3 regions of the Streptomyces sp. NPDC051018 genome follow, and region 3 is predicted to be linked to each of the others. Evidence: riboswitches for the same ligand, from Rfam matches in the RefSeq annotation. Region 3 holds a riboswitch; each other region holds the start of a gene.
What was found. Region 3 has a riboswitch for thiamine pyrophosphate ahead of ACIBCM_RS29345 (thiamine ABC transporter substrate binding subunit). Riboswitches for the same ligand answer to the same signal wherever they lie in the genome.

Region 1 (6,814 bases), on a different contig from region 3:
AGGGATGCCGTGGTGGGTGAAGTGGGTCGCGGTGCCCGTCATCGTGCTGGCCGTTTTCGGCGGACTGATCACGAGCGTCGTCGGATTTGTGATCGGTCTGCTCTTCAAGGCCCTCGCCCTGGTCGCGCTCGTGGGTGGACTGGTCTTCGTCGTACGGAAGTTCATGACCTCTTCGAACTCGCGCGGTGACTGGTAACCACTGTCGGTACGGGTGTTAACCCAGCCGGGGGAACACCCCCCAAACCCCAGGTCCAGGGGGTAGGGCGACCATTACAGTGGCAATCCGCTGCCAGGCTTCCGGATTCACCACCCCTAGTGAGCCCTCTTGTGACCTCTTGAGCGCCCCCCTGGGACCGAGGTGGGAATCCTCCGAGGGGCCGCGCGGCGGGCACACGGGGACGGCCCCCGCGGGCGGGCGAGTCGCCCGTCACGATGCCCGGGGGTGACCTTTGGACACATTCACGAACGCCGCCGGCACACATGCCGCCGTTCCCACACTGATCGGCTCGGTACAGCGGGCGCTCAGGCTGCTGGAGGCGGCGGCGTCGCATCCGGACGGGGCGCCGGCGAAGCAGCTCGCCCGGGAGGCGGGCATTCCGCTGCCCACGGCCTACCACCTGCTGCGGACACTGACCCATGAGAACTATCTGCGCCGTGAGAAGGGCGTCTTCGTCATGGGGGACGGTGTGGAGCTGCTGGCCCTTGGCGGGTCTATGCAGAATCGTCGCACCAGGCTGGAGGAGACGCTGGCGCACTGGCGGGACGCCATCGGAGTCCCCGTCTACTTCGCGGTCTACCGCGAGGGCGAGATCGAACTCGTCGCCGTCTCGGACACCCCGTACGCCCCCGCCGTCACCGAGTGGGCGGACTTCCGCGAGACCGGCCATGCCCATGCCGTAGGCCAGTGTCTGCTCAGCCAGCTCGGCGAGGCCGCCCGCCGGGACCATCTGGACCGGCATCCCGTGCGGCCGGTGACGCCCTATTCCGTACGCGACCGGCGCGCGCTGCTGGAGCGGCTCGCGGCCGTCGAACGTATGCAGCCGGTCGTGGAACGGCAGGAATATGCCCTCGGCACGGTCTGCGCGGCGATCCCTATCACAGCCGGATCCACCGCGGCGGCCATGGCGATCTCTCTTCCCCTGCATCAGGAGGAGCGGCTGCTACCCGCGATCGAGCAACTGCGCAAGGGCATAGGCGGGTTGCTGAGCTCCCTCGCGTTCTCTATCAGTATCTGAAAAATCACTCCTTGTAGTTCTCTGGTCGCTTAGAGCACGATTGCACCAAGAGGTTCAGGGGAATCCTTCCTGACCGTTTTCTGCAAGCTTCTTCTAGCAGGCTTCATCCACTGCGGGGTACACGATGCATGAGTCGGTCCAGGCCGAGGTCCTGATGAGCTTTCTTGTGTCCGAGGAGCTCTCGTTCCGGATCCCGGTGGAGCTGCGATACGGGACGGAGGATCCGTACGCCGTGCGGATGACCTTCCATTTGCCCGGGGATGTGCCTGTGACCTGGGCCTTCAGTCGCGATCTGCTGCTCGACGGCATCGTCGGGCCGAGCGGGGACGGCGATGTGCATATCGCTCCCATGGGTCCCGAGGAGCTGTCCGACCTCGGCATCCGCCTCCAGGTGGGCGGGGAGCGGGCGCTGTTCCAGGTGAGCGCCGCGCCGGTCGTCGCCTTCCTCGACCGCACGGACCGACTGGTGCCGCTGGGGCAGGAGCGGGCGTTCGGCGACTTCGAGGACGCCCTGGAGAAGGCGCTGAGGACCATCCTCGCGGAGGAGAACGCGGGCTGAGCCGGAGGCGGACCCTCCGCACCACGGGTCCCGCCCCGGTCCGTATCCCGGATCCCCTGTTCCGCCGTGGTCCGTCGCAGGGTCCAGCCCCGGTCCGTACGCCGGATCCCGCCCGGGCCCGGATCCCGGGCCCGCCACCGTCACGACCCCGGACCGCGCCCCGGTCCGTACGCCCACCCCCGTCCCCGCCCCTGCCCGCGGTCCCGGTCCAGACCGCCGACCCTTGCCCCCGCCAGCTTCCCGGCCCCGGACCGTACGCCCGGCTCGGACGCTCTCTCCCCGCTGCCGCCCGGGCTATTTTCTGCGGCGGCGACCTGTGCCGCCCCGCCCCGGGAGCCCGAGTCCACCGAGCCCGCCCGGCCCCGGCGCACCGCCGCGCGGGGGCGCCACACTCCTCGCCACCGGGTCGTCGGCCCCCGGCCGGTCGGCGGAGACGACCAGCGCCGCGAGCGCGGTGGTCACCGGCACGGACGCGACCAGACCGATCGACCCGACCAGCGTCCGGACGATCTCCTCCGCCACCAGTTCGCTGTTGGCGACCGTGCCCACACTGCTCTGGGCGATGGTGAACAGCAGGAGCAGCGGCAGCGCGGCACCCGCGTAGGCCAGGACGAGCGTATTGACCACGGACGCGATGTGATCCCGCCCGATCCGGATGGCGGCGCGGTACAGCGCCCGGGGCCCCATTCCGGGATCGGCCTGCCGCAGCTCCCACACGGCCGACGTCTGGGTGACCGTCACATCGTCGAGCACACCGAGCGAGCCGATGATCACGCCCGCCAGCAGCAGACCGCTCATGTCGATCCCGGGATACAGACCGTGGATCAGACCCGTGTTGTCGTCGGTGTTGCCGGACAGGTCCGCCCAGTCGATGAACACCGAGCCGAGCAGTCCGATCAGCAGCAGCGAGATCAGCGTGCCGAGCACCGCTACCGACGTCCGCGCGGTCAGCCCGTGGCAGAGGTACAGCGCGATCAGCATGATGGCGCTCGACCCGACGACCGCCACGATCAGCGGATTGGAGCCTTCCAGGATCGCGGGCAGGATGAACAGCGTCAGTACGGCAAAGGAGGCGGCGAGTGCGACCAGCGCCATCACCCCGCGCATCCGCCCCACCAGCACCACCGCCAGCGCGAAGATCCCCGCGAGCACGGCCATCGGGACCTTGCGGTTCACATCGATCACGGAGTACTGGAGATCGCGGGGCGCGTCGGGGGCGAAGGCGACCACCACCCCCTGCCCCTTCTCCAGCTGCCGTGGCGCGTCCGGCTGGATGATCTCGGTGAAGGTGCGGCCCGCGTCCTTGCCGCTGGTGACCTTGACGGTTGCCTTCCCGCACTCGCCCTTCCGCGCGTTGACCGCCTCGCGGCCCTGGGGAGTACTGGTGTCGCCCGTGGGCGGGACCTGCGCGGCGTTCACGTCCTTGCAGTCGACGGCGTCGACCCGGGTCACCGTGCCCTGCTGGGTCTGACGGTCGAAGCCCACCCCGGTGCGCTCATGGCCGGGCGCGGAGCCGGGCCACAGGACCACCAGACCCACGGCGACCGCGGTGGCGAACGGAATCAGCACCGCGGCGATGACCTTGCGCAGATGCCGGGAGACGGGGGCCGCCGGGCCATGATTGTGGGTGTGGCCGTGGGAGTGCGCGGGGGGTTCCGGCGGCTCCGACGGCTCCTGTGGCCGCCGGGGCCCCGGTGGTCCGTGCGGCTGCTGATGGTCGGGCGGTGAAGAGGTCACCGGCCGATCATCGCAAGAACGGGCCGGGGCCCCTGTTCAGCACGCCAGAAATGACGCTAGCGTGGTGGCACCTTTGCACACGCGGGAGCTCGGAGCACCGGGCTGAGAGGGCGCTGATCGCCGTACGACCCGTCTGGCCAACGCCAGTACGCCGTCTGCGGAAACCGCTGCGTCGACCGCCGAACCTGTTACCGGGTAATGCCGGCGTAGGGAGTAGGTCTCATGACCGTTCAGGACGCACGCACGCCTGCCGCCGACCAGAACGCCGCCGACCACAGCGCCGTCCGGGCCGTCGGGGCCGGCGAGCGCAAGCCGGGCTGGCACAAGGGGTACGTCGAGGGTTCGCGCCCCGGCCTCCGGGTGCCGGTCCGTCAGGTGCACCTCACCAATGGCACGGATGTGACGCTGTACGACACATCCGGTCCGTACACCGACCCCACCGTCGAGACCGATGTACGCCGTGGCCTGCCGCCGCTGCGGGAGCACTGGATCACCGCGCGCGGTGACACGGAGGAGTACGAGGGCCGTCCCGTGCGCCCCGAGGACGACGGGATCAAGCACACGTCTCCGCGCGGCGGGCTCAGGAACCTCGACGCGGTCTTCCCCGGCCGTCCGCGCCGGCCCCGCCGGAGCCGTGACGGAGGGCCGGTGACCCAGCTCGCGTACGCCCGACGGGGAGAGATCACCCCGGAGATGGAGTACGTGGCCATCCGGGAGAACGTTTCTCCCGAGGTCGTACGGGAGGAGATCGCCGCGGGCCGCGCGGTGCTCCCGGCCAATGTCAACCACCCGGAGATCGAGCCGATGATCATCGGCAAGAGGTTCCTGGTGAAGGTCAACGCCAATATCGGCAACTCCGCCGTCACCTCCTCCATCGAGGAGGAGGTCGAGAAGATGACCTGGGCGACCCGCTGGGGAGCCGACACGGTGATGGACCTGTCGACCGGCCGCAATATCCACACCACCCGCGAATGGGTACTGCGCAACTCACCCGTGCCGATCGGCACCGTCCCGCTCTACCAGGCCCTGGAGAAGGTCGACGGCAGGGCCGAGGAGCTGAGCTGGGAGATCTACAAGGACACGGTGATCGAACAGGCCGAGCAGGGCGTCGACTACATGACCGTCCACGCCGGAGTGCTGCTGCGCCATGTCCCGCTCACCGCCCGCCGCAAGACGGGGATCGTCTCGCGCGGCGGCTCGATCATGGCGGCCTGGTGCCTCGCGCACCACAGGGAATCGTTCCTCTACGAGAACTTCGAGGAACTGTGCGAGATCCTCGCCGCCTACGACGTGACCTACTCGCTCGGGGACGGGCTGCGGCCCGGCTCGATCGCGGACGCCAACGACGAGGCGCAGTTCGCGGAGTTGCGGACCCTCGGGGAACTCAACCGGATCGCCAGGCGTTTTCAGGTTCAGACGATGATCGAGGGCCCCGGTCATGTCCCGATGCACAAGATCAAGGAGAACATCGACCTCCAGCAGGAGATCTGCGAGGAGGCCCCCTTCTATACGCTCGGCCCGCTCACGACGGATGTGGCTCCCGCGTACGACCACATCACCTCCGGCATCGGAGCGGCGATGATCGCCTGGTGGGGCACGGCCATGCTCTGCTACGTCACCCCCAAGGAACATCTCGGTCTGCCGAACCGGGACGATGTGAAGACCGGTGTCATCACCTACAAGATCGCCGCACACGCGGCCGATCTCGCCAAGGGGCACCCGGGAGCCCAGGAATGGGACGACGCCCTCTCGGACGCCCGTTTCGAGTTCCGGTGGGAGGACCAGTTCAATCTGGCTCTCGACCCGGACACCGCGAGGGAGTTCCACGACGAGACGCTTCCGGCCGAGCCCGCCAAGACCGCGCACTTCTGCTCGATGTGCGGTCCGAAATTCTGCTCCATGAAAATCAGCAGGAGCATCACCGAGCAGTTCGGTGGTGACCAGCCCGCCTCGGCCGCGACGGATGAGGAGATCGCCGAGGGCATGCTCCAGAAGTCCAGGGAATTCGCGGCGAACGGAAACCGGGTCTATCTGCCGCTCGCGGACTGACCCCGGTACGGAGGCCCGTCGGGCGGTGGAAGCCCTGTCCGGATTTCCACCGCCTCAGCCACATTGAGTCCATGGCATCCGCATCTATGAGTAAGGGCGCGAATCTTCCGGTCGCTTCCTCCGCGGTACGGGCGGTACTGACCTGGGTACCCGCGCCGGGGGCACCGGACGCCGACGCTTCGGCGCTGCTGCTCACCGGCGGTGGACGAGCGCGTGGCGACGGCGACTTCGTCTTCTACAACCAGCCGCACCACGCCTCCAGTGCCGTACGCCATCTCGGCAAACAGCAGGGCTCCGGTGCCGTCACGGACACGATCGAGGTGAACCTGGGCGGACTGGAGGCGGACATCGAGCGGGTCGTGCTGGCCGCCTCGGTGGACCGCGGCACCTTCGGCCTGCTGTCCGGGCCGGTGCTCCGGCTGCTGGACGCCGGGACGGGGGACGAGCTGGCGCGATTCGACCTGGAGGCGACGACCGAGACCGCGTTCATCGGCGGAGAGCTGTATCTGCGGAACGGGCAGTGGAAGTTCCGCGCGGTGGGACAGGGGTACGCCTCCGGGCTGGCCGGGCTCGCCACCGACTTCGGCATCGGTGTGGCGGAGGAGGGGGGTCCGGTAGGAACGGACCAGATAACCGGTGTTGCTGTCAGAAGTTTTGACAGCGTGTGATCGGGGCTACGGATCGCGTGGTGATGCGTGTCCCGGGAGCATCCGGCGTCCTAAAGTGGAAGTCGGCCGCCTTGCGTCGGCCCGACTCCGAGTCGCATCGCGCCCACGCCGCGAGCGGCAATGAGGACAAGGGGCACCGCCTCACGCGCTGACATTCGCCTGTCCGTGGCTCCGTGCCCGCGGTGGGGATGCGTGGGGTCTTCGCCGTCACCGGGACTCGGGAGAGACCGTGACCACCGACAAGCAGTTCAAGAAGGACGTCCGCGAACTCGCCGACGCCGAAGGCATCTCGTACACCGCCGCCCGCCGGCGCCTGGCCACCGAAACCGCCGAGGAGCCCCAGGGCCAGGCCACGATGCTGGCCGGACTGGTCGCCCGAAGCCGCGGCAAGTTCACCACCGAGGAGTTCGCCGCCCGGCTGGAGCGCGGCGGCCAGGAGTACGCCGAGTACCTCAGGGACGGCCGGGAAGCCGCGATCGAGTCCCTCGATTACGCCCTGGAGCATGGGGTGGATGCCGTCGATGACGAGCTCGCCGCCGTCGCCGCCAGCAAGGGGACGCCGATTA
Region 2 (12,065 bases), on a different contig from region 3:
CCCGCCCCGGCCGCCGGGTCGGTGCCGATCACCAGGCCCTGGGGAACGTCCTCGCTGAACTCCCTGGTGACCACCCCCGGCGAGAGTCCCGCCTTGCGCAGCTTGTCCTCGGCCGTGGCGAGCGGATCGCCCTTCACCGCCGGTACCCGGACGATCTCCGGGCCGCGCGAGACGACGATCGTCACGGAGCCGTTGCCCCGGATGCGCTCATTGGTCGCCGGGTCGGTCCCGATGACCGTGCCGCGCTCGACCGTCTCACTGAACTCGCGCCGGACCTCCCTCACCTCCAGTCCCGCGCTCTCCAGCTGCCTGCGCGCGTCACCCTCGGACTTGCCGATGAGCGCTGGGACACGGGTGAACTGCCCGGAGTTGATGTACCAGACCCCGGCGCCGACACCGAACACCACGAGGACGGCCACCACGATCGCGACGATGCCACGGCGGGGCAGCCCCGGCCGTCCTCCGGGGCGCGGGGAGCCCGCCGGTGCGGCGGGCGGCATGGCCAGCCGCGCGGTGTGGCTGACACGCTGCTCCTCACGGGGAAGCACCCGGGGAATGACGTCCGTGCGCGCCTCGGCGTCCGCGGGACCCTCCGGCCCGCCGGACGCGCCGGTCACCGCCCGCGGAGGCACCAGATCCAGCTGGGCGTCCCCGAGGTCCGCGCGGGTCTCCCGGGTCTGCGCCAGCAGCGCCACGGCGTCGTGCGGACGGACGTCGGGATTGCGGGCGGTGGCGCTCGCGATCAGCTCGTCCAGCTCCACCGCGAGCCCCGGGACCAGCGCGGACGCCGCCGGAACCTCCTCGTTGAGATGCCGGTAGAGGACCTGGGCGGGGGTGTCGCCCGTATGCGGCTTGGTGCCCGTCAGCATCTCGTACAGAACCACTCCGCACGCGTACACATCGGCACGGGTGTCGGACGTGCCGGACTCGATCTGCTCGGGTGCCAGATACGAGACCGTGCCCAGCACGGTCCCCGTGGTGTTCGTGACCGAGCCGACCGAGCGCACCAGCCCGAAGTCGGCGACCTTGACCCGTCCGTCGTCCCCTATCAGGACATTCTCCGGCTTGACGTCCCGGTGGACGAACCCGGCCCGGTGCGCCGCCCCCAGCGCCGCCAGCACGGGCTCCAGGATGTCCAGCGCGGCCCTCGGCTGGAGCGCGCCACGCTCGCGCAGGACGTCCCGCAGGGTGCAGCCCGCCACATACTCCATCGCCAGATACACATACGCGCCCTCGGCGCCCTGGTCGAAGACGGCCACCACATTGGGGTGGGCCAGGCGCGCCACGGACTTGGCCTCGCGGATGAAGCGCTCGACGAACGAGACATCGGTGGCGAGCGCCGGATGCATCACCTTGAGCGCGAGCTCGCGGTCGAGCCGGGTGTCGACGGCCCGGTAGACCGTGGCCATCCCGCCGACGGCGATGCGCGCGTCGACGCGGTAGCGGCCGTCGAGCACCTGCCCGACAAGAGGGTCCTGGAGGGTCGTATCCACGAACTGATTCTACGAGTCACCACCGACACCCCCGCCGCGCCGGAGCGGGACCGGGGCAGTACTGAGTCCGACCTGTGACAGCCCGGCTTCCCTCCGTCCCGTACCCCCTGGCCTGCGAGCACGGGCCGGGCTGCCTTCTGCGGCGAACCGGTCCCCGCCGGTACGGCCGGACCGGCGGGGACGGTGTGCCCGGTGCCCCGGCGGTGGTCGGCTGTCGCGGGGTGGCCGTCCGGCCTCCGGGCCGTACGACGCCGGGTCGTCCCGGGCAGCTCGCACCGGCTGCCCGGGGCCGAGTCGTCCCGGCCTCTGGCATCCGGTTGCCGGGGGCTGTGCCGCCATGCCAGCCGTACCGTGCCGGGGCGGGGTCGTGGTTTCCGCGTCTCCGGCGTCCCTGTTGGCCGGGGGCGGGCTCTGTTCCGGTCGTACTGCGGTTTTTCAGCCTCTCCGGCGTTTGAGGAGCGGGGCCCGTGGCGGAGCCCCGGCAGGGGTCGCGCGGGGGTCCGGCCGGAGGAGGCGTAGGCCTGGGCAGCCCCGGCTCTTCGGCCCCCGGCCGACCCGGAGCCGGGTGCGTGTCGGCCTCAGCCCTGCTGCCGCAGGGGCGCCGCCGTGGACCGGGCCTTCCCGTGCGCCCGACACCCCGTCCCCCGGGGGGGCGGGCTGTTCCCGTCGTACCGTGGCGGGGCAGGGCCGTGATCTCAGCTTCTCCGGCGTTTGAGGAGCGGGGTTCCGGGGCGGAGCCCCGGCAAGGCCGCACGCGGCCCGGGCCCCGGAGCCGGAGGACCGAGGGGTACCGGGGAGCCCCGAGGGCACGGGGAGTCCCCGGACAGTGCGAGGGCGGGGCTCAGAACGCCGGGCGCTCCGGATCCAGCACCGCCAAGCCCGACGCAGGCGACGACGCCTCGGCGAAGTGCCGCCGCGGAATCCGCCCCGCCCGCCGCGCCAGCCGCCCCGCCTCCACCGCGTGCCGCATCGCCTCCGCCATCAGGACCGGCTCCTGGGCCCGTGTCACCGCGGAGGCCAGCATCACCGCCGCGCAGCCCAGCTCCATCGCCTGGGCCGCGTCGGACGCCGTGCCCGCGCCCGCGTCCAGGACGACCGGCACGCGCGCGTGCTCGACGATCAGCTGGAAGTTGTGCGGATTGCGGATACCGAGCCCCGAGCCGATCGGCGAACCCAGCGGCATGATCGCCGCACAGCCCACGTCCTCCAGCTTCCGCGCGAGCACCGGGTCGTCGTTGGTGTACGGCAGCACGGTGAAACCTTCGTCGACCAGGATCTCCGCCGCGTCCAGCAGCTCGACGGGATCGGGCAGCAGCGTCCGCTCGTCGGCCACGACCTCCAGCTTGATCCAGTCGGTGCCGAGGGCCTCACGGGCGAGCCGGGCCGTGAGGACGGCCTCCCCCGCCGTGAAACAGCCCGCGGTGTTGGGCAGGACGCGGATGCCGAGCTTCGTCAGTACGGAGAGCACGGAGCCCCGGACCGTCGGGTCGAGGCGGCGCATGGCGACCGTGGTGAGCTCGGTGCCGCTCGCGGCGAGCGCGCGCTCCAGGACATCGAGGCTGGGCGCGCCGCCCGTGCCCATGATCAGCCGGGAGGTGAAGGCGGTGTCGCCGATGGTGAGCCGGTCGTCTGCCATGGCGGTGCTCAGCCTCCCTGGACCGCGGTGAGGACTTCCACGCGGTCACCGTCGCCGAGCAGGGTGCCCGGCCACTGGCTGCGCGGTACGACGGCCTCGTTGACGGCGGCGGCGACACCGGACGGCGCGGTGGTGAGACCGGCGACGAGGGTGTCCAGCGTGGTTCCGGTGGCGAGTTCACGCCGCTCGCCGTTGACGGAGACAACCAGGGGAACGCTGTTCATACGGGCTGCTCCTGAGAGACGGGAGTGAAGCGATGGGGGGTGAAGGGATGGGCTTCCTCGGGGAGCGCGCCACAGGTGAGCGCCGTGGCCATCACATCGCCGGTCACGGGCGTGAGGAGTACGCCGTTGCGGTAGTGGCCGGTGGCCAGCAGCAGGCCGGGCAGAGAGGTCGGGCCGAGCAGGGGCGCGTTGTCCGGGGAGCCGGGACGCAGCCCCGCGCGGGTCTCGGTCAGCGGCAGTTCGGTGATGCCCGGCACCAGTTCATGGGCGTCGCGCAGCAGTTCATAGACCCCGCCGGCGGTGACGGTGGTGTCCCAGCCCAGTTCCTCGCTGGTGGCGCCGACGACGAGTTCGCCGTTCTCGCGCGGCACCAGATAGACGGCGCTGCCGCGCACCACGGCCCGTACGGTCCGGGAGAGGAAGGGGGCGTGCGCGGGGGGCACCGTGAGCCGCAGCACCTGCCCCTTCACGGGACGCACGGGCGGGAGGACGTCGTCCGGGACCCCGGCGAGCCGTCCGCTGAGGCTGCCGCCCGCGAGCACGACCTGGCCGGCGGACAGCTCCCGGCCGTCGGTGAGGGCGACTCCGGTGGCCCGGTCGCGTGCGACGAGGAGCCGGTCGGCCCAGCCCCGCCACAGTGTCACCCCGGCCCGCTCACAGGCCGTGACCAGTGCGGACGCGAGCCGCCGCGGGTCGACCTGATGGTCGCCGTCGACCCGCAGACCGCCGCGCACACCCGGTGCGAGCAGGGGTTCGAGCCGGCGGCACTCCCGGCCGGTCAGCCACTCCGACTCCAGGCCGGAGCGGCGCTGCAGCGCGTGGAGCTCGCGGAGGTGGGCCCGGTCGTCGGCGTCGAGCGCGACGGCCAGGGTGCCGCAGGCGCGATAGCCGATGTCCCGGCCGCTCTCCTCCTCAAGCTCTTCGGCGAAGGCGGGGTAGCGGCGCGCGGACTCCATATTGAGGGCCAGCAGCCTCTGCTCGCCGTAGTGGAGTTCGGTGACCGCCGCGAGCATCCCGGCGGCCACATGTGCGGCTCCGCCCCCGGGTTCGGGGTCGACGACGGTGACCTTCAGCCCGCGCTGCGCGGTCCGCCACGCGGTGGCCAGCCCGATGATTCCACCGCCGACGACCAGGACGTCCGGGACCCGGGACTCCCGGCCGGGTCCCGGCGAGGACCCGTGCGGGGCCGGTGCCGTGGGGGCGGTGCCCGAGGACCGTGCGGGGGGCGCGCCGCCCGGCGGTGGCGCCGGAGCGGGGACGCGCCGCCCCGCGGCGGCGGACGGCGACGTCCCGCGCGGCTCGTGCGGACCGAGGATGTGCGACATGGGCGGCGAGCCCCTCCCTTCGCCGGCATGACCCGGATCAGGTTCGTACGGTCGGAGGCCGTCCAGCCTCCCTCTCAGCCCGGTGCGTCCGGACTCCCGCGAGTGCTTTACGGTGGCCACCCTAACCCCAGCCCTCAACTCGCAGTAGACGTGGTGCCGGGCGGCCGGTCCTCGTCGCGCCGCCGCCCGGGAGGGCGCAACGCGAGGGAGCAGTCGCCATGGCAGGGTCGCTCGACGGACGTGTGCTCTTCCCGGTGGCGGATCAGGCGCCGGGCCAGGTGGGTACCCGCACCCGGTTCGCGTACCACGAGGAGGAGGGGCGGATCTGGGCCGAGTACGACGGCGGGGACGTGGTCCGGGGCCATCTGGTGGGCACCCGTGACGGCGACCGGCTCGATTTCCGCTATGTGCAGCTGAAGACGGACGGCACCACCTCGTCGGGGCACTGCGTCTCGACGGTCGTGGAACTGCCCGACGGGCGGGTGCGCCTTGAGGAGAGCTGGGAGTGGGAGTCACAGCCGGGGCGGGGGACGAGTGTCGTGGAGGAACGGCGGTAGCGCGGCCGGCTCGCCGGGGTGGCTCGTCCCGTGCGTCCCGGCCGTCACCGGGAGCGCCGGTGACCCTTGCGGTGGCTCCCCGCGGGGCTTCGCCGTGCCGTGGTGCGCGTCCGCGAGGCGCCCACCTTTTCTGACGGTCTGTCAGATGCGTAAGGTTGACGGGTGAGCGAGCAGCAGAAACAGCAGCAGACGCCCCGTGTGGTCGTCGTCGGAGCGGGCATGGCCGGTGTGCAGACCGCGGTCGCCCTGCGTGAACTCGGATTCACCGGCTCCGTCACCGTGATCGGCGCCGAACCCCATCAGCCGTACGACAGGCCCCCGCTCTCCAAGGCGATCCTCCTCGGCACGGCGGAGGGCTCGGCCTTCGAGGTCGACTTCGAGGAGCTGGCCATCGAGCTGCGCCTCGGCTGTGAGGTGACCGCGGTGCGCCCGGGCGCGTATGAGCTGGACACCGAGGCCGGGCCCGTCCCGTACGACGTCCTCGTCATCGCGTCCGGAGCGGAACCGATCAGTCTGCCCGGCACCGAGGCCGTTCCCGGAGTCCATCTGCTGCGCACCCTCGACGACGCCGAGCGGCTGCGGCCGCTCCTCGGCACACGGCACGACATCGTGGTGGTCGGCGCGGGCTGGATCGGGGCGGAGTTCGCGACGGCCGCCCGCGAGGCGGGGTGCTCGGTCACGGTCGTCGAGGCCGCGGACCGGCCGCTGGCGGGCGCCCTGCCCGCCGAGGTCACCGCCCCCATGGCCGGGTGGTACACGGAGTCCGGGACCGAACTGATCACCCACGCACGCGTGGCCGGTGTCGAGCCCGGGACGGTCGTTCTGGCGGACGGCAGACGGATCCCCGCGGGTGCCGTGGTCGTCGGCATCGGCGCCCGCCCCGCCACCGCCTGGCTCGCGGGCTCCGGGATCGAGACCGGCCCGGACGGCTCGATCACCGCGGACCGGTATCTGCGCACCTCGCGGCCCGATGTGTACGCCGTGGGGGACTGCGCCTCCTTCCCCTCAGCCCGCTACGGACGGCGGCTGCTCGTCCACCACTGGGACAACGCCCTCCAGGGGCCGCGCACCGTGGCCGCCAATGTCGTCGCCCGGGTCGCGGGCGAGGTCTCCGGGACGGGAAGCGGGACCGGAACCGGCGCCCGCCCGGCGGCCGGGACCTCCATCGGCGCACCGGGGGAGCCGCCGGCGGTCTACGACCCGGTGCCGTACTTCTGGTCGGAGCAGTTCGGACGGTTCGTGCAGTACGCGGGTGATCACACCGACGCCGATACGACCGTCTGGCGCGGCGATCCCGCCGACCCGGCGTGGACGGTGCTGTGGCTGCGCGAAGGGGCCCTGGTCGCGCTGCTCGCCGTCGGCCGGCCCAGGGATCTGGCCCAGGGCCGCAAGGTGATCCAGTCGGGCGGCCGGCTGGACCCACAGCGCGCCGCCGACCCCTCGGTCCCTCTGAAGGCCGCGTCCCTCTGAGCCGTCCGGGACCCGGGAAACCGGCTCTGACCAGCGTCGGTGCCCGGATCCCGGTCCGGTTGGCCGCAGCCGGCCGGGGGCTCCCGCTACCCACTGTCAGTCCCAGATGGCAGGCTTGTCCCGTGACCGAGATTGACGCAAAGATCGATGCTCTCGTCCCCGCATGGCTCACGCTGCCCGACATCGCCGAAAAGCTCGATGTCCAGGTGACGCGCGTCCGGCAGCTGGTCAAGGAGGGGCAGCTGATCGCGGTGCGCCGTGGTGAGAACCGCGTGCTCATGGTTCCCGCCGCCTTCATCGGCGGCGAGAAGGTCGTCAAGGGCCTCTCCGGCACCCTGACGCTCCTGAAGGACGACGGCTTCACCGACGCAGAGATGCTGGAGTGGCTGTTCACCCCGGACCCGACCCTGCCCGGCACCCCCGCACAGGCGCTCAGCGAGAATCGCGGCACGGAGGTGAAGCGCCGGGCCCAGGCGCTCGCCGTCTGACGCCGGGGCCGCGACCAACAGAAGACACACCAGCGGTGTGCGGGCGCGCCGCGCCCCCGCGGATCCGCCAGCACACCGCCGACCCACCGGGGGGAATCCGTCATGTCCACGGTTCGTGAGCAGCTGTCCGACGCCCGTCTCTACCTCTGCACCGACGCGCGCGGAGAGCGGGGCGATCTCGCGGAGTTCCTGGACGCGGTCCTCGGCTCCGGCGTCGACATCGTGCAACTGCGCGACAAGGGCATGGAGGCGGCCGAGGAGCTGGACCATCTGCGGATCGTCGCCGACGCCTGCCGTCGGCACGGCAAACTGCTCGCGGTGAACGACCGGGCGGACGTCGCCCACGCCATCGGTTCCGATGCGCTGCACCTGGGGCAGGGCGACCTTCCCGTGCCCGCCGCCCGGGCGATCCTCGGCGGCGGTGTCCTCATCGGCCGCTCCACCCACAGCGAGGCGGAGGCCGCGGCCGCGGCGGCCGAGCCCGGCGTCGACTACTTCTGCACCGGACCCTGCTGGCCCACCCCCACCAAGCCCGGACGGCACGCCCCCGGGCTGGAGCTCGTCCGTGCCACCGCCGCTCTCGGGACCGACCGCCCCTGGTTCGCCATCGGCGGGATCGACGCGGACAATCTCGACGAGGTCCTGGACGCGGGAGCCCGCCGGATCGTCGTCGTACGGGCCATCACGGAAGCCGCCGATCCCGCCGCCGCGGCGGCCCGTCTCAGCAAGCGGATCCGGGCCCGCTCCGACTGACGGGCCCCGCGTTGTCACACGGGCCCGCCCCGCCGTGCGGGCGCCCGCACGGGCCATGCGTACCGGGCCCGTACGCCCGGCACCTGAGGTGGTCCCACCCTGGCCCTCCGGCCGGGGGCGGGGCATGGCCGGCCTTCAGGTGGAGTACGCCGGTGGCGCCCGGGAGTGCCCCCGCGCGCCGGCTCCCGGCCCCGGGTGCGTGAAGAACACCCGTCCCCGGGGCCACTGGAGTCCCCCGCGCGCCGGCCCGCGTCCCGGGCCCGGCGGGGAGGCGACCGCACCCGGAAGCGCCCCGGGAGGCGCTCCCGCCCTCCGTCCGGCCGCCTGCCGGTACCCGGGCCTTCGGCGCGGAAACGGAGCGGCATCGGAGCGGAAGAGGGCTCCGCCCACCCCGCTCCCATCAGGTCGGACCCCCCAGCACGGACCCACTCGAACAGGTCACCACCGCTGTCCGATGGGTGGACTGCGGTTGGGAGACCCTTCGACCCTGGATAGCCTGCGACTATGGCCCTCGGAACACCTTCCATCCGGACGGATCGCGCACGGACGGTGCGCGAATTGCTCGCCACCGGCAAGACGTCCTACTCCTTCGAGTTCTGGGCGCCGAAGACGGAGAAGGGCGAGCGCAACCTCTGGAACGCGCTGCGCAGGATCGAGGCCGTGGCCCCGAGTTTCGTCTCCGTGACCTATGGCGCCGGCGGCTCCACCCGCGCCGGCACGGTCAAGGCCACCGAGAGGATCGCCGCCGACACCACCCTCACCCCCGTCGCCCACCTCACCGCCGTGAACCACTCCGTCGCCGAGCTGCGCAATATGATCGGCCAGTACGCGGACGCCGGGATCCGTAACATCCTCGCCGTCCGGGGCGACCCGCCCGGCGACCCCATGGCCGAGTGGGTCAAGCACCCCGAGGGCGTACGGTACGCGGCGGAGCTGGTCCGGCTGATCAAGGAATCCGGGGACTTCTGCGTCGGTGTCGCGGCCTTCCCCGCGATGCACCCCCGCTCCCAGGACTGGGACACCGACATCCGTCACTTTGTCGACAAGTGCCGGGCCGGAGCGGATTACGCGATCACCCAGATGTTCTTCAAGCCCGAGGACTATCTGCGGCTGCGGGACCGGGTGGCCGCAGCGGGCTGTGAAACCCCGATCATTCCCGAGGTCATGCCGATCACCAGCGTCCGCCAGCTCGAACGGCTCGCCCAGCTGAGCAACGCCGCTGTCCCGTCGCAGCTGAAAGACAGGATCCTCGCCGTCAAGGACGACGCGGCCGCTGTACGCTCCTTGGGTATCGAGTTCGCAACGGAGTTCTGCGCGGAGTTGCTATCGGAGGGTGTTCCGGGTCTCCACTTCATCACCCTCAACTCCACCGCGACGCTTGAGATCTACGAGAATCTCGGACTGCACAAACAGTCCTGATCGGCCGTATCCGACGGCGGCCGAGGGAGAGGGGCGGGCATGGGGCTTACGGTCCTCTATATCGCGTTCGGCATCGTCGCTCTGTGGCTGCTCGGTGAGGTGCTGCTTCAGTACAAGGCGCGGCTGCGCTGGCGCCTGCTCGCCTTCGGCGGCTTTCTCACCGTGGTCCTCGGGGTGCTGATGGCCTCCAGAGCGGTGATCGGGCTCGGAGTGCTGGTCTTCGCGGTCGGCCAGACCTATGTGACGCTCTCCTTCCGCAAGGGGTTCTCCACCGGCTGGGCGATCGGCGGCCGTCCTGGTGCCAGCCGGCGCCGCAGGGCGGGTTCCGCGAGGGAGTCGACCGTCGCCTCGCTGGAGGTCTCCGGCCTGGAGGAGAGCACTTCCGAGCAGGTCGCGGCCGATCTCTCCGGCACCCCGGCCGGACCGGAGACCGGCGAGCGGCCCGTGTACGAACCGGAGCCGATGCCGGACGACACCGGACAGTACGGCGTCTACAGCGATACGGGCTTCGCCACGGGGCAGCAGGGGCCGGGGCCCGAGCAGGAGCAGGGCGGTCCGGACTACGGCGCGTTCGATCCGTACTACGTCCCCCCGCCGGGCGCTGAGGACCCGGGTGAGCAGTACGACTACGGGCAGGGCCAGGGGCAGTACGCCGCGTACTCCGACCCCTATGTGGGCGGTCAGCAGTACAGCGCCTACGAGGGCTACGACAGCTTCGGCAACCCGCAGCAGTACGCCCAGGACCCGTACTACGGGCAGCAGCAGTACCCGGAGACACCCCCGGGCGGGGTGTGGGTGCCCCAGCAGCGCGATCCCGAGCCGGGCGCGCCGCAGGACCCTTCTCCGTACGACTATGAGCCGGGCCCCAACGAGCAGCAGGAATTCCGCTACTGACGGTTCCACCGGGCCCTTCAGCGGCCCCGCCCCGCCCGGTTCACACCGGGCAGCGAGTCTTCCTTCTTGTCCAGGGGGCCCGAGCCGGATGAACGCGGCCGGGTAGTGCGCCCGTCTCTCACTGCGAGCCGCGGAAGCCCGCTCCCTCCACGATCAGCCCGGCCACCAGCGCTCCGGACATCCCCGCGTGGGCCAGCCCTCCGCCCGGATGCGACCGGCCGCCCACGAGATACAGCCCCGGCAGGCGGGTGCTGTTCGACGGATGGAGCCAGCGGCCGTCCGGCCCGGCCAGAGCCGGTGCGGACAGGGACCCCGTCTCGGCCGGTGTCAGGGTCTCGTGCCACACCAGCCGGTCCCGTATCGTCTCGGTCGCCCCCAGGGCCCCGCCGGCCGTGTCGATCAGAAGTTCCGTGTACCGGCGGCGCAGGGCCTCATCGGTCCAGTCGACCCGGCCGCCGTGCCCGGCGACCGTCGCCGCCAGGGTGACGGCCTCGTGTCCACCGTCCGGCCGGGTGCGCGGATCACGGGGGCGCAGCACGGTGACCGTGGGCCGGTCGGCCACCGCGCCGCCGAAGACGGCCGCCGCCTCCGCCAGGGTGTCGGGGGAGTGCACCACGCTCCGGTGGGCGGTATCCGCCTCCCCGGTCCCGCGCAGTGCCAGCAGCACGGTGAACCTGCCCGGCAGCGGCTCACCGCCGGCCCCCGCGCGCGGTCGTACGTCTTCCTCCCGCCAGAGGTCCTGCCCGGTCAGCGGTGCCGCGTCCATGCCGGCCACCACATGGTCGGCCTCGACGACGGCGCCCCCCGACAGCTCGACTCCGGCGGCCCGGCCGTCCTTCTCGACGACCGCGGTCACCTCGCAGCCGAAGGCGAACACCACCCTGCGGGCCAGGCACCTCTCGTACACCGCCCGGGCGAGCTCCCGCAGCCCGCCCTCGACGTACCAGCTTCCGAAGGTCTGCTCCATGTACGGCAGCAGCGCGGCTCCGGCGGGGGAGTGCCGCGGGTCCAGCCCGTACCCCAGCACACAGATCTCGAAGAGCGCCGCGAGCCGGGTGTCGGACAGCTCCCAGGCGCCGACCTCGGCGACGGTGGACGCCGTCCTCGTACGGAGCAGCGCGCGCCGGCGGGGGGCGGGGTACGGGTCGCGCTCCAGCACCCGCCAGTCGGACCACAGGGGCTCCTCCAGCAGCGGCCGGCGGGACCGGTCCCAGGCGTCCCCGGCCCGGCCCAGGAACGCGCCCCACCGCTCGCCCGCCCCGGCGCCCAGCGCGGACTCCAGGGCGGAGACGATCCCCGCCCGCGACGCGTTCGGCAGGGTGACCTCGGTGCCGTCGGCGAAGACATGGCGGCTCGCCGGGTCGACCTGGACGAGGCCGACGCACTTCTCCAGCGGCTCCTTGCCGGTCTTCAGGAACAGATCGCGCCAGACTGCGGGCAGATGCAGCAGCGCGGGGCCCGTGTCGAAGGCGAAGCCGTCGCGCTCGAAGACGCCCACCGAGCCCCCGTAGGTCTCCGAGCGCTCGTACACCGTCACCCGGTGGCCCGCCACGGCCAGCCGGGCGGCAGCCGCCATGGCGCCCATCCCGGCGCCGATCACCGCAATCCTTGCCATGCCGGGGACTCTACCGACCACCACTGACAGTCCCGCCGGGCAGCCCACAGAGACACCCTGCCCGTGTGCGCCCGGACCGTAGGCCGACCCGGCCTACCGGCCGCGTGGACCCCAGCCGGTGCCGAGGTGCGCCAGGCGCTTCTCCTGGCGCCGTCTGGCCCTGCGCCGCCAGAATCTGCGGATCCGCGAGA
Region 3 (12,065 bases):
GCCGTCGGCAGATCCAGCAACTGCGCGGTCTGCCGGTAGATCTCCACCTCCAGCGTGGCGTACGAGGGCCCGCCGAGGATCTGCACGACCCCGAAGGAGGTGAAGGTGAACAGGAAGACCATCAGCGCGGCCGCCGCCACAGAGGGCGCGAGCGCCGGAAGGATGACCTTCCGCCAGGCCGTGAACCGCCCGGCGCCGAGGACCCGCGCGGCCTCCTCCTGCCGCGGGTCGAGCTGGGACCACAGTCCGCCCACGGTCCGTACGACGACGGCGTAGTTGAAGAAGACGTGCGCGAGCAGGATCGCCCACACGGTGGTGTCGAGACGGACGCCCCACAGGTCGTCGAGCAGTCCGCCGCGCCCCAGCAGGGCCAGGAACGCGGTGCCGACGACGACGGTCGGCAGGACGAACGGCACCGTCAGCGCCGCCCGCAGCAGCTTCTTGCCGGGGAACTCGTAACGGGCGAACACATAGGCGCCGGGCAGCGCGATCAGCAGGGTGAGCACGGTCGAGGCGAGCGCCTGCCAGGTGGTGAACCAGAGCACGCCCTGGATGTCGGCGCGGCCGAGCACCTCGCCGATCCGGCCGAACCGCGAGCCCCCGCCGGTCTCCAGGCCGCGGCCGACGATGGAGACGACGGGGTAGGCGAAGAACACGGCGAAGAACACGGCGGGCACGGCCATCAGGCCGAGCCGCACCGCGCCGCCGCGGATGTCCCGGACGGGGCCGGGCTCCGCCGCCGCTACTTCACGACGAGCGAGGACCACGACTGAATCCACTGCTCCCGGTTGTCGGCGATCCGGTCGGGTGCGAGGGTGCCGGGCTTGTCGGCCACGGCCCCGAAGCGGGTGAACAGCTCGGGCAGCTTCGCCCCCTCCACCACCGGGTTGACGAACATGTTCAGCGGCATGTCCTCCTGGAACTTCTCCGAGACCAGGAAGTCCAGCAGCGCCTTGCCGCCGCCCTCGTTCTTCGCGCCCTTCAGCAGTCCGGCGAACTCGATCTGACGGAAGCAGGTGCCGGTGGCGACCCCGGTCGGCGCCTCGGCGGGCCGCGGCTCCGAGAAGAGGACCTCCACCGGCGGGCTGGAGGCGTACGAGACGACCAGCGGGCGGTCGCCGTCGGCCTTCCTGCCGCCCGCAGAGCCGGAGAACTCCTCGTTGTACGCCTGCTCCCAGCCGCTGACGACCTTGACGCCGTTCGCCTTGAGCTTCTTCCAGTAGTCCTGCCAGCCCTCGTCGCCGTACCGCGCCACCGTGCCGAGTACAAAGCCGAGTCCGGGGGACGAGGTGGCGGCGTTCTCGGTGACGAGCAGGTTCTTGTACGCGGGCTTGAGCAGATCGTCGAAGGTCTGAGGCGGCGCCAGTTTCCGGTCGGCGAAGTACTTCTTGTCGTAGTTGACGCAGATGTCGCCGGTGTCGACGGGCGTCACCCGGTGCTTGTCGCCGTCGAGTTTCACCGCCTGCGGAATCGCCGCCAGCCCCTTGGCCTCGTACGGGGTGAACAGGCCGCTGTCGAGGGCGCGCGAGAGGAGGGTGTTGTCGACGCCGAAAAAGACATCGCCCTGCGGGGAGCCCTTGGTGAGGATCTCCTTGTTGAGGGCCTCTCCGGCGTCACCACTCTTGAGCACCTTGACGGTGTAGCCGGTCTCCTCGGTGAACTCCTTGAGCACGGATGCGGACGCGGCGAACGAGTCGTGCGTCACCAGCGTGACGGTCTTCGGCTTCGATCCGCCGGCGCCGCCGGACGGCGAGTCGTCCGTCTCCCCGCCGCAGGCGGCGAGGGTACCGACTCCGAGCGCGGCGGCCAGCGCGGCGACCGTGATCTTCCTGGTGGTGCTCACTGGATCATTCCTCCTGGGGGTGGCCAGGAAGAGACGCGGCCCTGCCCGGTCCTCAGCGAAGGATCCGGGCAGGGCGCAACAGCTTGAGTTACGACCGAACTTCCTACCCAGAATGACCTGGGCGAGGTTCAGAGGGTCTGCGGTCTGATGGGTACCGCACTCTCAGCGCTGTGGCGCTCCCCTGTCGGATGTATGCATGTGTTCGAGCCCAGAGTACAAGGTCGGACGCGTGGGATGTCAGGTGCGGGTCATTCGTCCCGTCCGGGAGGGGACGGCCACGGATGGTGGTTGCGGGCCGTCCGCGGGTACGGGTCGTATGGACGGTGGTGCGGAGCGCACCTGCGGCCGGTCGGTACGGCCCTTACGTCCAGTCGGTACGGGTCGTTCCCGCGCCCGGTACGAGCCGGTTCTCCCGGCCCCGGGCCGGGCTCAGCGCTCCGTCGCGGCGAGCTGTCCGCACGCCCCGTCGATCTCCTGCCCCCGGGTGTCCCGCACGGTCACCGGTACCCCATGGGCCGCGATCGCCTCGACGAACGCCTTCTCGTCCTCGGGCCGCGACGCCGTCCACTTGGAGCCGGGCGTCGGATTGAGCGGGATCAGATTGACATGGACCCGCTTGCCCTTGAGCAGCCGGCCCAGCAGATCACCGCGCCAGGCCTGATCGTTGATGTCGCGGATCAGCGCGTACTCGATGGAGACCCGGCGGCCGGACTTCTCCGCGTACTCCCAGGCCGCGTCCAGGACCTCCCGTACCTTCCAGCGGGTGTTGACCGGGACGAGGGTGTCGCGCAGCTCGTCGTCCGGCGCGTGCAGCGACACGGCGAGCCGGCACTTGAAGCCCTCGTCGGCGAAGCGCAGCATCGCGGGCACCAGACCGACCGTCGAGACGGTGATCCCGCGCTGTGAGATACCGAGCCCGTCCGGCTCTGGATCGGTGAGCCGCCGGATCGCGCCCACGACCCGCTTGTAGTTGGCGAGGGGCTCGCCCATCCCCATGAACACGATGTTCGACAGCCGCGCCGGGCCGCCGGGGACCTCGCCGTCACGCAGCGCGCGCATCCCGTCGACGATCTGGTGCACGATCTCGGCGGTGGACAGATTGCGGTCGAGGCCCGCCTGTCCCGTGGCGCAGAACGGGCAGTTCATCCCGCAGCCCGCCTGGGACGAGATACACATCGTGACCCGGTCCGGGTACCGCATCAGCACGGACTCGACGAGGGTGCCGTCGTGCAGCCGCCACAGCGTCTTACGGGTGGTGTCGTCGTCGCAGGAGATATGGCGTACGACCGACATCAGGTCCGGCAGCAGCTCGGAGGCGAGCCTGTGCCGGGCGGCGGCCGGGATGTCCGTCCACTGCTCGGGGTCGTGCGCGTACCGCGCGAAGTAGTGCTGGGAGAGCTGCTTCGCCCGGAAGGGCTTCTCGCCGATCGCCGCGACGGCTTCCCTGCGCTCGGCGGGGGTGAGATCGGCGAGGTGACGCGGTGGCTTCTTCGCTCCGCGGGGCGCGATGAACGTGAGCTCTCCCGGGGCGGGGGCCATGAGCCAAAACTCCTCGTGAACGGTGCCGGCGCCCCGCGCCGACGCGGAACACCCGGTGTACTGCCGAAGCCCGGGAAACTCACCGGACCACCCCCGCGGCCGCGGGTCGGAAAGGGCGCGCCGCCGTCCGGCGACACGCCCTTCCAGAGTACCGGGTCCGCGCGGCGGCCCGGTCAGCCGCTTCCGACGAAGATCACCAGCAGCAGCCAGACCACCGGGGCGGTCGGCAGCAGCGAGTCCAGCCGGTCCATGATGCCGCCGTGGCCGGGCAGCAGCGTGCCCATGTCCTTGATCCCGAGGTCCCGCTTGATCATCGACTCACCGAGGTCGCCGAGGGTGGCGCTGGCCGCGACCGCGAGACCGAGCAGCAGTCCCTGCCACCAGGTGCCGTCGTCGATGAGGAACTGCATACACAGCGCGCCCACGGCCATCGCGAAGCCGACGGCACCGAGCAGCCCCTCCCGGGTCTTCCCGGGGCTGATACGGGGTGCGAGCTTCCGCTTGCCGAAGCGCCAGCCCACCGCGTACGCGCCCGTGTCGCTGACCACGGTGAGCAGCAGGAAGGTGAGCACCCGCTGCGGGCCGTCGTCCGCCGTGAGCATCATCGCGACGAAGGTCGCGAGGAAGGGTACGTAGAACGCGGCGAAGATCCCCGCGGTGACGTCCTTGAGATAGCCCTCGGGCGGTTCGGTCATCCGCCAGATCAGCACGGCGAGCGACGTCAGGGCCATGGCGACCCACGCGCCCTCCGCCCCGCGCGCGTACCCGGCCACCACCATCGCCGCGCCGCCCACGGCGAGCGGCACCAGAGGGGCCTTGATCTGCTTGCGCTCCTGGAGCCGTGAGGTGAGTTCCCACAGCCCGACGACAACGGCGACCGCTATGACGCCCACGAACAGTGCCTTGACGACGAAGAGCGAGGCGATGATCACCACGCCGAGACCGGCGCCGACCCCTATGGCCGCCCGCAGATCACGGCCTGCCCGCTTTCTGTCATGGCCGGTCCCACCGCCGGCCCGCTTCCTCTTCGGCGGCTCCGGCTCGGGGGCCGGCTGCGGGCTGGGCATGGGCTCCTGCGGATTCTCGTCGCGGAACAGGGGGCCGCTCAGCCGAGCGGCCCCCTGGTCGCTGTCACGATCGTCACGGACCTGACGGCGGCCGCGCTGGTCGCGGCCCCCATGGTCTTCGGCGTCTCTACCTGCGTCGGGGAAGTCCGGCACGATGGGCATGGGCCGAGTCTGCTGTGCGTCATGCTGATCGTACGCGGGACCCGCCGAAAGGAGGCTCTGCTCCGGCGGGCCCCCGCCTCCGACGTAGTCGGCCCTCCTCGGGGCCCCCCAGGAAGAGTCGTTCATCAGACTTCGAGCAGCTCGGCTTCCTTGTGCTTGAGCAGCTCGTCGACCTGAGCCACGTACTTCGCGGTGGTGTCGTCGAGCTCCTTCTCCGCACGGCGGCCCTCGTCCTCGCCGACCTCGCCGTCCTTGATGAACTTGTCGATGGTCTCCTTGGCCTTGCGGCGCACGGCGCGGATCGAGATCTTCGAGTCCTCGGCCTTGCCCTTGGCGACCTTGATGTACTCCCGGCGGCGCTCCTCGGTCAGTTCGGGGAACACCACCCGGATGATGTTGCCGTCGTTGCTCGGGTTGACGCCGAGGTCCGAGTCGCGGATCGCCTGCTCGATATTGCGCAGCGCGGTCTTGTCGAACGGGGTCACCACCGCCATGCGCGGCTCCGGCACCGAGAACGAGGCCAGCTGGTTGATCGGGGTCAGCGCACCGTAGTAGTCGGCCACGATCTTGTTGAACATCGCCGGGTGCGCACGTCCGGTGCGGATCGCGGCGAAATCATCCTTGGCGACCAGGACGGCCTTCTCCATTTTCTCCTCGGCCTCGAGGAGGGTCTCTTCGATCACCACTTGCTCCTGCGTGTCTTGAGTAGGCCCGGCATGCAACTATCCGGTCGGGCGGAACCTGTGTCGCGTCTTTCCTGCACGGTGTCCGACCGGCAGGACTTTGTCTATCCCGGACATCCTCGCGCGTCCGTCCCCGGACGCCCTCGGACACCCCCCGGAGTTCAGGCCCGGGTGCCCTGGTCGCTCACGAGCGTGCCGATCTTCTCACCCCGTACCGCTCGCGCGATATTGCCCTCGGTGAGGAGTTCGAAGACAAGGATCGGGAGGGCGTTGTCACGGCAGAGGGTGATCGCGGTGGCGTCGGCGACCTTGAGGTCCCTGGCCAGTACCTCGCCGTACTCCAGGGCGTCGAACTTCACCGCGTCGGGGTTGGTCTTGGGGTCGGAGTCGTAGACCCCGTCGACACCGTTCTTGCCCATCAGCAGCGCCTCGGCGTCGATCTCCAGGGCCCGCTGGGCGGCGGTGGTGTCGGTGGAGAAGTAGGGCATGCCCATTCCGGCGCCGAAGATGACCACACGGCCCTTCTCCAGATGGCGCACGGCCCGCAACGGAATGTACGGCTCCGCGACCTGGCCCATGGTGATGGCCGTCTGGACGCGGGAGTCGATGCCCTCCTTCTCCAGGAAGTCCTGGAGGGCGAGGCAGTTCATGACGGTGCCGAGCATGCCCATGTAGTCGGACCGGGCCCGGTCCATTCCGCGCACCTGGAGCTCCGCGCCGCGGAAGAAGTTGCCGCCACCGATGACGACCGCGATCTGGGCGCCGCTGCGTACGACCGCCGCGATCTCACGGGCGATGGCGTGGACGACATCGGGGTCGACACCCAGTCCCCCGCCTCCGGAGAACGCCTCACCGGAGAGCTTCAGCATGAAGCGTCCGGCACTCTTCACGTCGTGCTTCCCGTCGTGGTCGCTGTTGTCGCCGGCAGCCTGGTTGGCGTCCGCGCCCTTGTTCATGGAGATCTCCTCGTGCACATACGAGGAAGGCCATTGCCGGTTGGGTGCTGGTGTCCCTGTCGGCAATGGCCTCCTCGTCAGATCTGCGGTCGTCCGGCGCTTCAAGGCAGTTGTGCCGCCTTGGGGCTCACGCGGCCGATGACTGCGTGAGAAACCCTATCGGGCTCCCGGATCGATCGCGTACTCGCCGTACTCGCGCCCCCGCCCGGGTACTCCGTGTACCCGGCACGTCGCTTTCCGGTGTTCTACGCGTACCTGGCGCGTCCGCTCAGGCGCCGACGCGGATGCGCGCGAAGCGCTTCAGCGTGACACCGGCCTCGTCCAGGACCTTCTTGACGGACTTCTTGTTGTCCTTGGCGAACGGCTGGTCGAGGAGGGTGACCTCCTTGAAGAAGCCGTTGACGCGACCCTCGACGATCTTCGGGAGGGCGGCCTCGGGCTTGCCCTCCTCGCGGGAGGTGGCCTCGGCGACCCGGCGCTCCTGCTCGACGACCTCGGCCGGGACGTCCTCACGGGTGAGGTACTTCGGCGCGAAGGCGGCGATGTGCTGGGCGACGTCCTTGGCGATGGCGGCGGCCTCGTCGCCGCCCTTGTCCAGCTCGACCAGAACGCCGACCTGCGGCGGGAGGTCGGGCATGGTGCGGTGCATGTAGACGCCGACGTACGCGCCGGAGAACTGCGCGAAGCGGTCGAGGACGATCTTCTCGCCGAGGTTGGCGTTGGCCTCGTCGACGTACGCCTGTACGGTCTTCCCGGCCTCGATCTCCGAGGCGAGCAGGGCGTCGAGGTCGGCCGGGGAGGTCGCGGCGACGTGCTGGGCGAGCGTGCTGGCGACGGCCTGGAACTTCTCGCCCTTGGCGACGAAGTCCGTCTCGCACTTCAGCTCCAGCAGTACGCCGGAGGTCTTGTCCTCGGCGATGAGGGAGATGACGGCGCCGTTCTCGGCGTTGCGGCCCTCGCGCTTGGCCACGCCCTTCTGGCCCTTGACGCGCAGCAGCTCGACGGCCTTGTCGACATTCCCGTCGGCCTCGTCCAGCGCCTTCTTGCAGTCCATCATGCCGGCGCCGGTCAGCTCACGGAGCTTCTTGACGTCAGCGGCGGTGTAGTTCGCCATGTCCTTGAGTCTCTTCTCGAAACGGTCGAAAGTCGAAGGTCCGCCGGAGATCCTTGGCCGACCTACGGGTGAGCGGCGGGGGCCGGTGCTCGTGGCACCGTCCCCCGCCGTCCTCACCTACCGGAGCTGTACGGCCTCAGCCCTGCTCGGCGTCCGCGGCGGGCTTCTCCGCCTCGGCCTCGGCAGCGGGCGCCTCGGCGGCCGGGGCCTCGGCCGGCTTCTCGGCGGCCGGCGCGGCCTCCGCGGCGTTCTCAGCCTTCTCGGTGTCCGCCTTCTTGTCGCCCTCGAGGAGGTCGCGCTCCCACTCGGCGAGCGGCTCACCGGCCGCCTTCTCGCCCGGCTTGGAGTCGCCGGTGGCGACGCCGGAACGGGCGATCAGGCCCTCGGCGACGGCGTCGGCGATCACCCGGGTGAGCAGGGTGACGGAGCGGATCGCGTCGTCGTTGCCGGGGATCTTGTAGTCGACCTCGTCGGGGTCGCAGTTGGTGTCGAGGATCGCGACGACCGGGATGTGGAGCTTGCGCGCCTCACCGACGGCGATGTGCTCCTTCTTGGTGTCCACGATCCAGACGGCGCTCGGCACCTTCTGCATCTCGCGGATACCGCCGAGGGTCTTCTCCAGCTTGGCCTTCTCGCGGGAGAGGACGAGCAGCTCCTTCTTGGTGAGGCCGGAGGCGGCCACATCCTCGAAGTCGATCTGCTCAAGCTCCTTGAGGCGCTGCAGACGCTTGTAGACGGTGGAGAAGTTGGTCAGCATGCCGCCGAGCCAGCGCTGGTTGACATACGGCATGCCCACGCGGGTCGCCTGCTCGGCGATCGCCTCCTGGGCCTGCTTCTTGGTGCCGACGAACATGATGGAACCGCCGTGGGCGACGGTCTCCTTGACGAACTCGTAGGCGCGGTCGATGTACGACAGCGACTGGAGCAGGTCGATGATGTAGATGCCGTTGCGCTCCGTGAAGATGAAGCGCTTCATCTTCGGGTTCCAACGACGGGTCTGGTGACCGAAGTGGACGCCGCTTTCCAGCAGCTCCCGCATCGTGACGACGGCCATGGCCGTATCTCCTTGGATTCTCGGTTTGTCCTGACGCCCCGACGCGCCTGCCACAAGGGACCGAGGGGCGCGGCCACCGACCTGAGAGGTGTGCGGTGGCGGGGCGTGCGAAGTCGACCCGGTGACCCGGATCGCCAGAAGAAGTGTACGGGACCCTGGCGGCGGCGGGTGACGGCGTTGTCCACAACCGGTGGGTACTCCACAGATCCGGAGCATGATCCACTCGGTTCGCCGCCCTGCGGGACGGTCGGTGCATGTACCGCAACGCTCTCCGACTCCCACCCGCCCCGCTCCCCTCCCGGCCCCAGCTCGCCTGCGAGCCCCCGGGCCCACCCCCGCCGGAGTGCGGGGCCCCGCCTGGGTGCGGGATCCTGTTGGGGTGGGGGGTCCCGTTGGGGTGGGGGATCCCGGTCCCGGTCCGGGCGTCGCCGTGCGGGCCCGTCACCGCGGGCACGGTACGGCCCCTGCGCCGAACCGCCCCGATGAGGCACAGACTCCGGGCCCGGCAAAGGGTCCCGAAAGCTCGGGAGCTCCCCGCGGTGTGCGAGATCCCGGAGGTGCGGCAGGTCCCCGCCAGGCAAGGGGACCCAGCCGAGCGCAGGAGCCAGGTCATGGACACGGTCCCGGTCCGGGCGTCGCCGCCTCGCGGGCCCGTCACCCCGGGCACGGTACGGCCCCTGCGCCGGACCCCGCCGATGAGGCACAGGCTCCCGGCCCGGCAAGGGGTCCCGGAAGCTCGGGAGCTCCCCGCGGTGTGCGGGATCACGGAGGTGCGGAAGGTCCCCGCAGCGCGCAGGGCCCCGGCCCGCCCGTTCTCGGCCGGGTGCGGGATCCCGGAGCCGCGCAGGGACGCCGCCACGCGCAGGACCCCGGTCCCGCGCAGGAGCCTGGCCGTACACAGGGACCCCGCCGGTCGCAGGAGCCGGGAAGTGCGCAGGGGCCCGGCGGTACGGAAGGTGCCCACCCCACCCACGTACCCGGCCGTGCACAGGGCCGTCACCCCGGGCAGGCTTCTGAGCGCTGTCCTGGCGGGAGTCCTGGTCGTCCTGCTGGGCGTGGCGGGCGCTGTGGCCGGATCACCGGCCGCGCCCGGGCCCGCAGCGGCCTCCCACGGCCCGCCCGGGTCGGGCCCCTGGGACCGGTCTGCCGGGCATCGCGGCATGGACCGGGTGGGCGGCGGAGCTGACGGCCCCCCGTTGACGCGGGAGGATCACACACCACGGGTGGATCCTGCGGCAAGGCGGGACGAGGCGGGCCAGAAGGATCCTGCAACGCGGCAAGAAGCAGCGGTACGGGAGAGTCAGACTCCACGCGCGGACACCCGGGGACGCGAGGATCCCGCCTCGGGGGACGGCACCACCGGGGGACGGAGCTGGCCCGTGGGCCCGCCACGCCCTGCCATCGTGCGCGGCTGGGAGGCTCCCTCGTCGCCGTACGGCCCCGGGCACCGGGGTGTGGACCTGGCGGCGCCACCGGGCACGGACGTGCGCGCGGTGGCGGCGGGCCGGATCGTGTTCGCCGGCCCGGTCGGGGGGCGAGGGGTGCTCACGATCGCGCTCACCGGCCCGGGTGACCCGCCGTTGCGCGTCACCTATGAACCGGTCGTGGCACTGCTCCCGGTGGGTACGGACGTGGAGGCGGGCCGGCCGGTGGCCCGCGTCGAGCGCGGGCCGTCGCACTGCGCCAGGGGCTGTCTGCACTGGGGACTGCTGCGCGGCACCGAGTATCTGGACCCGCTGTCGCTGCTGCCACCGGTGCTCCTGCGCCGTCCGCCGTCCCGGCTGCTTCCGGTGACGGGCACTCCCCCGCTCCAGGACGGCTCGCGCGGCGATCTACGGCCCGCCGCCTCCGCCTCCGGCCGGGCGGCAACGCCCCACGCGCTCCATACGGCCCTGCTGCTGACGGCGGCCTGGGTGACCCGTTCCGGCGTGCGGCGGGCGTCCCGGGCAGCCATGGCCCCGGACGCGCCCGGAGGCCCCGCCCCCATGGGCGCCGGGCCCGGAATCAGGAGCCGACGCCCCGGAGGGCCATGGCGACGGCCGCCTCCGCGATCACATCCGGCTCCTCCGCCGCGCCGAGTTCGATACGGCGCACCGCGGCGTCCACCACTCCCTGGAGGAGCATCGCCGCCAGACGGGGCTGCTCATGACCCAGCTCGCCAAGCGCCTCGACGATCATGGCAATGAGCCCGCCGTGCGCGGCACGGATCTTCTCCCTCGCCCGGTCGTCCAGCTCACCGGCGGAGATGGCTACGACGGCCCGGTGCCGCCGGTCACCCACGAGGTCCAGCTGCCGGCGCACATACGCTTCGACCTTGCCCTCGGGCGTCGTGGCGGGCTCCATCGCGGCCTCGACCTCCGCCGCCCAGACGGGGAAGTCGACGGCGCACAGTTCCTCGACGACCGCCGCCCGGGAACGGAAGTACTCGTATACGGAGGACCTGGCCAGGCCCGTGCGCTCGGCGAGGGCGGGGAAGGTCAGCGCCTCCGTACCGCCCTCGGACAGGAGGGAACGCGCGGCGTCGAGCAGGGCGTCGCGCTGCATGGTCCGGTGCTCGGCCACGGAGGCCGCTCGAATCCTGGGCACGTCTCCACTTTACGGATGCCGCGCAAGAGGCAGGCCGGAACGGAGGTCAGCGGCCCACGTCGGCGAGCTTCGCCCGCAGCTGGAGCACCGATTTCGTGTGGATCTGGCTGACCCGGCTCTCCGTGACCCCGAGGACGTTCCCGATCTCCGCGAGGGTCAGCCCCTCGTAGTAGTAGAGGGTGACGACGGTCTTCTCACGCTCCGGGAGAGTGTTGATCGCACGGGCGAGCAACCGCCGCAGCTCCCGGTCCTCGGCGACCTCGACCGGGTTGTCGGCGGCGGTGTCCTCCAGGGTGTCCATCAGGCTGAGCCGGTCGCCGCCCTCACCCCCGACATGGAGCAGTTCCTCCAGCGCGACAACGTTCGCCAGGGACAACTGGCTGAAGACCGCATGCAGTTCGTCGATCCCGATGCCCATCTCGGAGGCCACCTCCCCTTCGGAGGGGGTACGCCGCAACTTGGCTTCGAGTGTGGCGTAGGCGCGCTCCACATTCCTGGCCTTCTGGCGGACGGAGCGCGGGATCCAGTCGAGCGCGCGCAGTTCGTCGATCATCGCCCCGCGGATCCGGGTGATGGCATAGGTCTCGAACTTGATGGAGCGCTCGATGTCGAACTTCTCGATGGCGTCGATGAGTCCGAACACCCCGGACGAGACGAAGTCCGCCTGCTCCACATTGGACGGCAGCCCGACACTGACCCGGCCGGCCACATACTTCACCAGTGGTGAGTAGTGCAGGATCAGCTGCTCACGCAGCCGCTCGTCCCCCGTGGTCTTGTACGACTGCCACAACTCCTCTAGCGACGAGGGAGCGGGGGGCCGCGCGGCGCCACGGGCAGCGGGGGGCACTGCCGCGCGATCAGACCCGGAGGTGTGCTGGGGCATGCGTTGCCTTGAGCCGTTCTGCTGTGAGGGGTACTCGGTGCGGGAGGAACTCGGGGAAGCTGGCGAGCATCGTGGCCGGAAGTGGTGAGCGTAGCGTGACTGCGTGGATGCGGTGTGCGAAGGACGGGCGGTGACCCCGTGTGGGATTCCGGTCGTCGGCCGGTCCTGTGAACCGGCG

Region 1: linked by a shared signal. The riboswitch ahead of thiC (phosphomethylpyrimidine synthase ThiC) and the one ahead of ACIBCM_RS29345 (thiamine ABC transporter substrate binding subunit) in region 3 are both predicted to bind thiamine pyrophosphate.
Region 2: linked by a shared signal. The riboswitch ahead of thiO (glycine oxidase ThiO) and the one ahead of ACIBCM_RS29345 (thiamine ABC transporter substrate binding subunit) in region 3 are both predicted to bind thiamine pyrophosphate.

The regions. Positions count from the first base shown of each region.
Region 1 is NZ_JBITFN010000006.1:137,782-144,595, reverse strand. Features, by position in the region: gene ACIBCM_RS12940 (DUF5326 family protein) at 1-196, shown strand, start outside; gene ACIBCM_RS12935 (IclR family transcriptional regulator) at 498-1,235, shown strand; gene ACIBCM_RS12930 (SsgA family sporulation/cell division regulator) at 1,360-1,794, shown strand; gene ACIBCM_RS12925 (YibE/F family protein) at 2,089-3,531, opposite strand; TPP riboswitch at 3,603-3,761, shown strand; gene thiC (phosphomethylpyrimidine synthase ThiC) at 3,754-5,580, shown strand; partial or broken gene ACIBCM_RS12915 (TerD family protein) at 5,667-6,194, shown strand; gene ACIBCM_RS12910 (hypothetical protein) at 6,478-6,814, shown strand, end outside.
Region 2 is NZ_JBITFN010000001.1:596,622-608,686, forward strand. Features, by position in the region: gene pknB (Stk1 family PASTA domain-containing Ser/Thr kinase) at 1-1,493, opposite strand, end outside; gene ACIBCM_RS02395 (thiazole synthase) at 2,335-3,129, opposite strand; gene thiS (sulfur carrier protein ThiS) at 3,138-3,353, opposite strand; gene thiO (glycine oxidase ThiO) at 3,350-4,678, opposite strand; TPP riboswitch at 4,676-4,788, opposite strand; gene ACIBCM_RS02410 (hypothetical protein) at 4,897-5,235, shown strand; gene ACIBCM_RS02415 (NAD(P)/FAD-dependent oxidoreductase) at 5,455-6,705, shown strand; gene ACIBCM_RS02420 (Rv2175c family DNA-binding protein) at 6,828-7,193, shown strand; gene thiE (thiamine phosphate synthase) at 7,296-7,946, shown strand; gene metF (methylenetetrahydrofolate reductase [NAD(P)H]) at 8,451-9,365, shown strand; gene ACIBCM_RS02435 (hypothetical protein) at 9,405-10,259, shown strand; gene ACIBCM_RS02440 (phytoene desaturase family protein) at 10,378-11,874, opposite strand; gene ACIBCM_RS02445 (DUF4126 domain-containing protein) at 11,968-12,065, opposite strand, start outside.
Region 3 is NZ_JBITFN010000022.1:93,893-105,957, forward strand. Features, by position in the region: gene ACIBCM_RS29340 (ABC transporter permease) at 1-698, opposite strand, end outside; gene ACIBCM_RS29345 (thiamine ABC transporter substrate binding subunit) at 743-1,843, opposite strand; TPP riboswitch at 1,926-2,036, opposite strand; gene rlmN (23S rRNA (adenine(2503)-C(2))-methyltransferase RlmN) at 2,273-3,382, opposite strand; gene ACIBCM_RS29355 (phosphatidate cytidylyltransferase) at 3,556-4,737, opposite strand; gene frr (ribosome recycling factor) at 4,737-5,294, opposite strand; gene pyrH (UMP kinase) at 5,456-6,250, opposite strand; gene tsf (translation elongation factor Ts) at 6,519-7,364, opposite strand; gene rpsB (30S ribosomal protein S2) at 7,501-8,418, opposite strand; partial or broken gene ACIBCM_RS29380 (peptidoglycan DD-metalloendopeptidase family protein) at 9,579-10,094, shown strand; gene ACIBCM_RS29385 (TetR/AcrR family transcriptional regulator) at 10,423-10,980, opposite strand; gene whiG (RNA polymerase sigma factor WhiG) at 11,051-11,887, opposite strand.